2 regions of the Pseudofrankia sp. EUN1h genome follow, and region 2 is predicted to be linked to the other one. Evidence: riboswitches for the same ligand, from Rfam matches in the RefSeq annotation. Region 2 holds a riboswitch; the other holds the start of a gene.

Region 1 (4,090 bases), on a different contig from region 2:
CCTTGGTCGCGGCGGCGAGCAGCGCCTCCGCTTCCGCCTGGAACAGCGCTGGATAGTCCACGCCCGGAGTCTGCCGCTTTCCTGCCCGAAACGCACCCGGCCTCGCTACTGGGCAGGGGTCGCACCCGGCGGGGGGTTGTCGACGCCGAGGGTTGGGGTCCGGTCGGGACGGGGAGGGAGCACGACGCGACTGTCACGCACTGTGACTGAGCTGTCGCTTGTGTTGGCGGCTCGTCGCTGATCGCCGCGCCACAGACCTGCCGGATCGGTTCCGCCGATTTGGCAGGGACCCCCGGGCGCCGCGCCGACCCGACCGGAGGCCGAGGCCCGTGAACCAGCCCTGGCGGTACCAGCACCAAGGCCAGCACCAAGGCCAGCGTCGGGCCGAGCGTCGAGGGCCTCGTCGAGATCATCGGCGAGCCGGTCCCCGGGGGACCACCAGCGCCGCGGCGCCCGCCGGCTCGCGGCGGGCGCGGCTCACCAGCGCCCTGGCCCTGGCCTCGCTGTCCGTGGCCGGCCTGGTCGCCCCGGCGCCGGCCGCCGGCATGGCGGTGGCTCCGTCGCCGCAGGCCGGGACGGGCCGGCTGTCGGCCTGGACGGCGTGTGGCACGGGACTGGAATGCGCGACGCTGCCCGTCCCGCTGGACTACGCGCATCCCGGCAACGGGACGATCGATCTGGCGGTGATCCGCCGACCGGCGGGCGAACCGGCGCGGCGACTTGGATCCCTCGTCTACCTGGAAGGCGGCCCCGGGGTCTCCGGCGTCGACTCCATCCGGACGTACCCGGAGCTGTTCGACAAGGCGGTACGCGACCGGTTCGACATCGTCGGGTTCGACCAGCGGGGTGTCGGCGCGAGCGCGCCCGTCCGCTGCCTCACCGACCGGCAGAAGGCCAGCGAGCTGTCCGGCGGCGCCGTCGTTCCGCACCGGGCCGCCGGAGCCGGCGCGGGCGCGGGTGCCGGTGCGGGTGCCGGGGCCGGCGAGGAGATCGACGAGGACGTCGACCGGCTACCGGGCGGCTCTTCGGGCTCCTCCACGGCCGTCTCCCCGGACGTCGTCAGCCCGGCTCACGGCCCGTCCTCGTCGCCCGCCACGGCCGCGCCCGCCGGGCAGCCACCCGCCCGGGAGGGCGAGGTGCTGGCCGGCTTCGAGGACACCGCCGCGTCGGACCGGCTGGTCGCGCGGGGCTGCGAGCGCTGGAGCGCGACGCTGCTGCCGTACCTGTCGACCGAGTTCGCGGCCCGCGACCTCGACGTGCTGCGCGCCGCGCTCGGTGACGATCGGCTGACCGCCTACGGCGCCTCGTACGGCACGGAGCTGGGCGCCACCTACGCCCAGCTGTTCCCGACCCACATTCGCGCCATGGTCCTCGACGCGGTGGTCGACCCGAGGCTGTCCGCGAACAGTCCGTTCGCGGAGACCCGGTTGCAGGCCCTGGGCTTCGAGGCGGCCTTCAACGCCTTCCTCGCCAGCTGCGCGAGCGACCCGAACTGCGGCTTCGGCCACGGCGACCCCGGGGGCGCCTACGACCGGCTGATCGCCCGGCTCGCCAAGCACCCGATCTACGCACAGGGCAAGGACGCCGACAGGACCCGGCCGGTCGACGACTCGACCGCGATCACGGCCGTGCTCCAGCTGCTCTACAGCGAGGAGCAGTGGCCGATCCTCGCGGTCGCCCTGGAGCTGGCCGACGAGTTCAACGACGGCTCCGTGCTGCGGTCGCTGGCGGACCAGGGATCCGGACGGCGCCAGGACGGCACGTACGACAACTCCTTCGACGCGAACACCGCCATCAACTGCGCCGACCAGACCTATCCAGCCGACCTCGCCGTCTTCCGGCGGTTCGTGCGCGATCTCTCCCGGGAGGCCCCGCGCTTCGGATCGTCCCTGGCGCTCGGCGGCATGACGTGTGCCTTCTGGCCGGTCCCGTCCGCCGACCGTTACACCGGGCCGTTCCGGGCCGAGGGCTCGCCGCCGATCCTGCTGGTCGGCACCACCGGCGACCCGGCGACGCCGTACCCGGAGGCACGCTCGCTTGCCGGCCAGCTGGAGAACGCCGTCCTGCTGACGTGGCGCTCCTACACCCACGGCGCCTACGAGGGCCCCAGCACCTGCGTCCACAACGCCGTCAACCGCTACCTGATCGACCTGGTCACGCCCAAGCCCGGCACCGTCTGCTCCTGACCGCCGGACAGCCCCTGACCGCTCCCGACTGCTCCGACCGCTCCTGACCGCGTCGGTCCGGTGCCCCCGCCGGGCGTGGAAAGCTCGCCAGGGGCGGGCGGCTAGACTTCAGGCCAAGTCGTGACTGGCGTGCTGGGGTGGAATCAACCACCGGGGAGCGACCGATYGGCACGGCACCGTGCGCCTGGGTGTCACCGGCGGACAGCGCCTGCCCACAGTGCRCATCGTCCGTCGGCGGCCCATGCGGACGACCTACCGGCGACGTGTGGACGCGGACGGGCCGGGCAGCCACATCCCTGGAGGTCTCCCATGCACGAGCCAGCCATCAAACACCTCGTCAGCGCCGATCCGGAGATCGCTGACCTGGTCGAGTCCGAGGCACGGCGGCAGTACGAGAAGATCCGCCTGATCGCGTCGGAGAACTACGTCTCCACCGCCGTTCTCGAGGCGGCGGGCACGATCCTGACGAACAAGTACTCCGAGGGCTACGTCGGCAAGCGGTACTACGAGGGCCAGCAGTTCATCGACCCGATCGAGGCGCTGGCCATCGAGCGGGCCAAGTCGCTGTTCGGCGTCGAGCACGCCAATGTCCAGCCATACTCGGGCTCGCCGGCCAACCTCGCCATCTACCTGGCGTTCCTGCAGCCGGGCGACACCGTGATGGGCATGGCGCTGCCGATGGGTGGCCACCTCACCCACGGCTGGTCGGTCTCCGCGACCGGCAAGTGGTTCCGCTCGGTGCGTTACAACGTCCGCCAGGACACCGGCCGGGTCGACATGGACGAGGTCCGCCAGCTCGCGCTCGCCGAGCGCCCGAAGGTCATCTTCGCCGGTGGCACCGCGATCCCGCGCACGATCGACTTCCCGGCGTTCGCCGAGATCGCCCGCGAGGTCGACGCGGTCCTGGCCGCCGACATCGCGCACATCGCGGGCCTGATCGCCGGTGGCGCGCATCCGTCGCCGGTGGGCTACGCACCGGTCATCTCGACCACGACCCACAAGACGCTGCGCGGCCCGCGCGGCGCGATGCTGATGACCGACGCGGCCCACGCCTCGGCGATCGACAAGGCCGTCTTCCCCGGCCTGCAGGGCGGCCCGCACAACCACACCACCGCGGCGATCGCCGTCGCGCTGCGCGAGGCGGCGACGGCCGACTTCCAGACGTATGCCCACCAGATCGTCGCGAACGCGGCGGCGCTGGCCGAGGCGCTCACCGAGCGCGGCTTCGACCTGGTTTCCGGCGGCACCGACAACCACCTGATCCTCGTCGACCTCACCAGCAAGGGCATCGGCGGCAAGCCGGCCGCGAAGGCGCTCGACCGGGCCGGCATCGAGCTGAACTACAACACCGTCCCGTACGACACCCGCAAGCCGTTCGACCCGTCCGGGCTGCGCCTCGGCACCGCCGCGGTCACCACCCGCGGCATGGGCCCCGGGCAGATGCGCCAGATCGCCGCCTGGATCGACCAGGCCGTCAAGGCCGCCGCGGACGACGACGAGGCGGTCCTCGCCCAGATCGCCGGCGAGGTCCGCGACCTCACCGCCGGCTACCCCATGCCGGGCTGGGCGTAACCGCTCGCCAAGCAACGACGTATCCGGCCGCCAGGCGTCTCGCCTGGCGGCCGGCCGCCGTTCGTCTGCTGGCATCGAGCAGGCCTAATCCCGGATGACGGCCTTGGTGCGCATCAGGAACTCGCCGAGGTAGCCGTCGTGCGGAACGTTCGGGCGCATCCAGTACGTCGGGTGGTCGCCGAGGTAGACGTTGCTGATCGACGGGTCGTCGACCAGCCGGTCCACCAGCCCGGCGTCCTCGGTGATCGCCGTGAGCACCAGTGTGTCGCGCAGCGGCCCGGCGCCGTCCTTCGCCGACCACGGCGCCACCCAGACGCACGGGAAGCCCAGCT
Region 2 (4,190 bases):
CACGGACCAGGAGATAGACCTCGTCGGCCCCGACGTCCCGGCGGATCGCCCCTGACCGCGCCGCGCGGTCCAAGAGGTCCTCGACGGTCGCGCGCAGCTTGTCCGCCCCTTGGCGGACGCTCGGTGGGAACTGTCCATCCGGCATCTGGGACGCGAGCGTCAACTTCGTCGACCCGCCCTCGACCATGGTTCGCAGCAGGTCTCGGAAGGCCTGTCCGGGGTCGGATTGGGCAGCCAGGGTGGATGCCCGCTCGTTGAGCAGATCGAAGTGGCGGACCAGGGCCGCCTCCACCAGCGCGGCCTTCGTGGGGAAATGGCGGAACACGGTCGCGATGCCGACCTCGGCGCGGCGTGCGACGTCCTCGGTGGAGCCGGCCGCGCCGTGCTCGCCGAACACCGCTTCGGCGGCGGCCAGGATGCGCTCGCGGTTGGCGACGGCGTTCTTCCGCACGGCTCTCACCTACCTCCGGTCCGGCCCTGCCGCCCTTGTAAACGAAGTCCAGACTCCGCTACTGTTGGCGGAGTCGCGACTTCGTTTGGAGGCTCGATGGTACCGACACCTGCCCCGGCCGACATCGTTCGCATGGTCACCGCCGGCGTGAGCCGGCTGGTTTCTGGTGATCTCGCACCGGACGAGCGGGAGCGTCAGCTCGACGCGCTCGCCGGCCTGTACGGGGAGCGGACCGACGTCCGGCACCCGTTTGCGCCGTTGGGTGATCAACCGCTGCGTACTCGTGCCGAGCTGCGCCAGCACTTCGYCGGGTCAGCCGGGCGAGTAGCCGGTGTTCGGTCGTTCGCACCGACGGAGATGGCCGTGCATCGGACGGCGGATCCGGAGGTGGTCGTCGTGGAGTTCACCTACACCGGGATGGCCGACCGCGGCGAGTTCGCCCTGCCGTGCGTGTTCGTGGTCCGTGTCCGTGACGGGCAGATCGTCGAATCCCGCGACTATGCCGACCACATCGGCCTGGCCMGAGCCTTCGGCCGGCTGGAGCCGCTGGCGCGGGCGCTCGTGGACGACACCGGCCGCGCACCCGCCGGGCCGACGAAGGCCCAGACAAGTCGGGGCCTGGCGCATCGCATGCACGCGGCGTTCAACGCGCTCGACCTACCGGCGGTCGACGAGATCTTCACCGCTGACTTCTACAGTCACCCGCTCCAGTCCCGTGGACCCGGCATGGTCAAGGAACGGTGGCTCGCCATGCGCACAGCCGCACCGGATCTGCGCACGGAGGTCGTTGACCTGGTCGCCGAGGACGACCGCGCCATGATCCGCTCCCGGCTGACCGACAACACTGGAGAACTCATCGAAGTCATCCGTGTCGCCGACGGACGGATCGCGGAACTGTGGGGCGCTCGCACCGGTCCCGTCGGGACATGAACTCGGTGCTGGAGGAAACCGAAAGAACGTCAGTGTCGGAACAGGCGCAGTCCGGTGTGGACGAGGGCGACCTCCTGATCGTGACAGGCGGCGATGACCTCCGCGGAGCGGATTGATCCGCCGGGTTCGGCCACGTAGCGCACCCCGTGACGGCGGGCGTGAACGATGTTTTCCGGGAAGGGCAGAGCGCCATCGGAAGCTAGGCTGACCTCGTCGAGCCGGCTCAGCCACTGGGCGCGCTCCAGGGCGGTCAACGGCGGGGCCCCTCCAGGCCTGGGTGGGAGGCCGGAACCGGCGGCGCCAGTGTCGAGGTACTGAATCTCGTCGTTGATGCTATCTTGGATCTTCGGGTTCTGGCCGATGTGCAGCGCTCGGACGCGGGGGTGGCGGCGTAGCCACCAGGTGTCGGATTTCGCTCCGGCGAGGCGGACGCAGTCCACCCGGGATTGTTGGCCCGCGCCGACGCCAAGCGTCATCCCGCCTCGGACGTAGGCGACCGAGTTCGACTGCGTGTGACGGGCCACGATCAGGCCAAGGAGCAGGTCGTCGAGGGCGTGGTCGGGCACCGTGCCGACGCGGACATCAGCCAGCGTCTGCCGGTTGGGCACGGCGTCGTCCCAGGTCTGGGTGAAGCGCATCCCGTGCACCTCACGGATCTCTCGGGCGGGCGGCCGGTGGGCAGGGTCGGCTTCCAGGACCAGGAACGTGCCGTTCTTCTTCGCGGACAGGGTCGCCACGGTCCCGGGCTCATAACCGGGCGCGACGATTCCGTCGCAGACCAGTCGGCGCAGCAGTACGGCCAGCTCCGCGTCGACCGGGGCGGAAACCGCGGCGAAGTCGCCGTAGGAGCTTTTCGGGTCAGTGTCGCGGGCCCGCACGTAGGCGCTCGTCAACATCCCCACCGGCGACGCGCCGAGCCCGTAGGTCTCGGTCATCGTCTCGTCGAGCGGCCCGGCGAGTGCGGCACCGGCGGGTGAGAGATGTTTGAAGGAGGCGGCCGCGGGCCGGCCCAGGGCATCGGCCGCCTCCCTGACGAGTTGCCAGGCCTCCAACGCGTCCAGCATGTTGATGTAGGAAGGCTGGCCGTGCAGGACCCGCACCGGCGGGCTGGCGTCGTCGACCGGGTTGGCCGTCGCCGGCTGCTGGTGGGGGTTCATGCCATACCGCAGGTCCATCGGCCGTCCTCACGTCGCGCGGAGTCATCTGCGCGTCGCGGGCCCAGGCGGTCGGCGTCGACGGTCTTCCGGCCGTTCCCCGGTGGTCATCCACCCGCGCCAGTAGCGGCCATGCGCAAATGTAGCAGCCACACGTCAGCCCGCGGCCGTCCTCGGCGGGAAAGGCGGATGACGGACACCGTCGCGGCCTGCTGTGGCCCTTTCACGGACGTGGCTGACCGACAACACCGTGATCTGGCCAGCGGCGAGGCGACCGCCGCGCAAGGGCCGGCTACCGTACTCACGTGGGACTTCACCTGAGCCAGAACGACGCGGCGGACGAACTGCTGACCAATGACCCGCTCGCGCTGCTGATCGGCATGGTTCTCGACCGGCAAGTCGGACAAACAAGGAACGGCTGGGGCCTCGTCTCCCGATCCGTGCATCGGCGACAATGAAACGTGGCGGCGCCCGGAGTACGGCCGGACTCGCCGACGGGCTTCTGCGACCTCGCCTTTCGTCTGGCTGCGCGGAGGATGCCGCCGGTGCGTCAGGGCACGCACCGCGGCGGCGCCGCCCGCCCGAAGCGTCTACCCGGGATGGGCGAAACGCTTCGGGCACGCCCGTCGAGACCTTCGTGTTAGAGCGAGCTTCGTTGTGCTCGAGGATCGTCGTCGACGACCGCGGTTGCGTACCTGCCGGCGCGGGCCGTTCGGCGCCAGGGGCGCGCGAGGCTTTCATGTTCGCGGTCGATATCGACGGTGGCGATGGCCGAGGTGGCGTGCGGTCCGCATCGGGTCGCCCAGTGACCGTCAGGCCCAGCGATTCCGGACGGCGCGGCGGCCGCGTCGACGGCGACCGTGGCATAGCTGATCCAGTAGCTGTTGGTGCTGGCATGCGCCTGTGTCTGCAGGCCGAAGGTGGTGCCATTGTCCATGGTGGAAAGCAACACGCAGTGAACGTCGGCTCGCTCGTACTCGGCGAACAGCTCCGGATACACGCTTTCCATGCCGAGCGCGCACCCGAACCGCACCTCGTCGACGTCGAAGGTGATCGGACTGATGCCGGGTGTGTACAAATAGCTGACCTTGGTGTTGGACAGCATCCGTTCGTCGTAGCGGGTGATGATATGGCCGTGGTCGTCGATCACGTAAAGGCTGTTGTGTGGACGATGTGGCTCGGTGAGTCGGTGCACGGCTCCGACGACTGTCCACAGCCGCAATGCCGCGGCGTGTTTCCTGATCGCCTCAAGCTGGCCGCGCTGGGCCGCCCAGTCGAAGCGGCTCCAGTCGGCGTCGGCCATGGTGGTCGGATCGCTGGACAGGATCCGCTTATTTGGCGAGCAGAGTGCTCCCTCGCAGAAATGAATGAGGCGAGCGCCTTGATCGCGGGCCTCGGTCATCAGACGACGTACGTCGTGGCCCACCCGTTGAAACGCTTCGGCATCACGCGGATCCGTCGGCGCGTCGAGCTGGGCGACCGAGATTCGGAAGGGATTGGTGTTCGGCATGGTGGTTCCCTCGGAGGGCTGGCGGAAGTGCCGAAGCGCGGCCGTGTAGGACTCGCCCGTCCTGCGCGCTCGTTCGCGCACGCGCTGCTTGAACGCCTTGTTCGCCGTCATCGGCTCTCCCGCGTCCCGACGTCGAGCACCCAGC

What was found. A riboswitch is a leader RNA that binds a small molecule or an ion and turns the genes downstream of it on or off. The one in region 2 is predicted to bind ZMP and ZTP.
Region 1: it holds a riboswitch for ZMP and ZTP, as region 2 does, so the genes downstream of both, glyA (serine hydroxymethyltransferase) here and BCD49_RS19860 (phosphoribosylaminoimidazolecarboxamide formyltransferase) in region 2, are expected to answer to the same signal.

The regions. Positions count from the first base shown of each region.
Region 1 is NZ_MBLN01000063.1:109,594-113,683, reverse strand. Features, by position in the region: gene BCD49_RS23260 (maleylpyruvate isomerase family mycothiol-dependent enzyme) at 1-61, opposite strand, end outside; gene BCD49_RS40965 (alpha/beta hydrolase) at 330-2,186, shown strand; ZMP/ZTP riboswitch at 2,297-2,383, shown strand; gene glyA (serine hydroxymethyltransferase) at 2,496-3,758, shown strand; gene BCD49_RS23245 (aldehyde dehydrogenase family protein) at 3,843-4,090, opposite strand, start outside.
Region 2 is NZ_MBLN01000056.1:64,256-68,445, reverse strand. Features, by position in the region: gene BCD49_RS19870 (TetR/AcrR family transcriptional regulator) at 1-451, opposite strand, end outside; gene BCD49_RS19865 (nuclear transport factor 2 family protein) at 548-1,381, shown strand; gene BCD49_RS19860 (phosphoribosylaminoimidazolecarboxamide formyltransferase) at 1,411-2,556, opposite strand; ZMP/ZTP riboswitch at 2,591-2,673, opposite strand; partial or broken gene BCD49_RS45140 (HhH-GPD-type base excision DNA repair protein) at 2,841-2,936, shown strand; gene BCD49_RS19855 (carbon-nitrogen hydrolase family protein) at 3,176-4,156, opposite strand.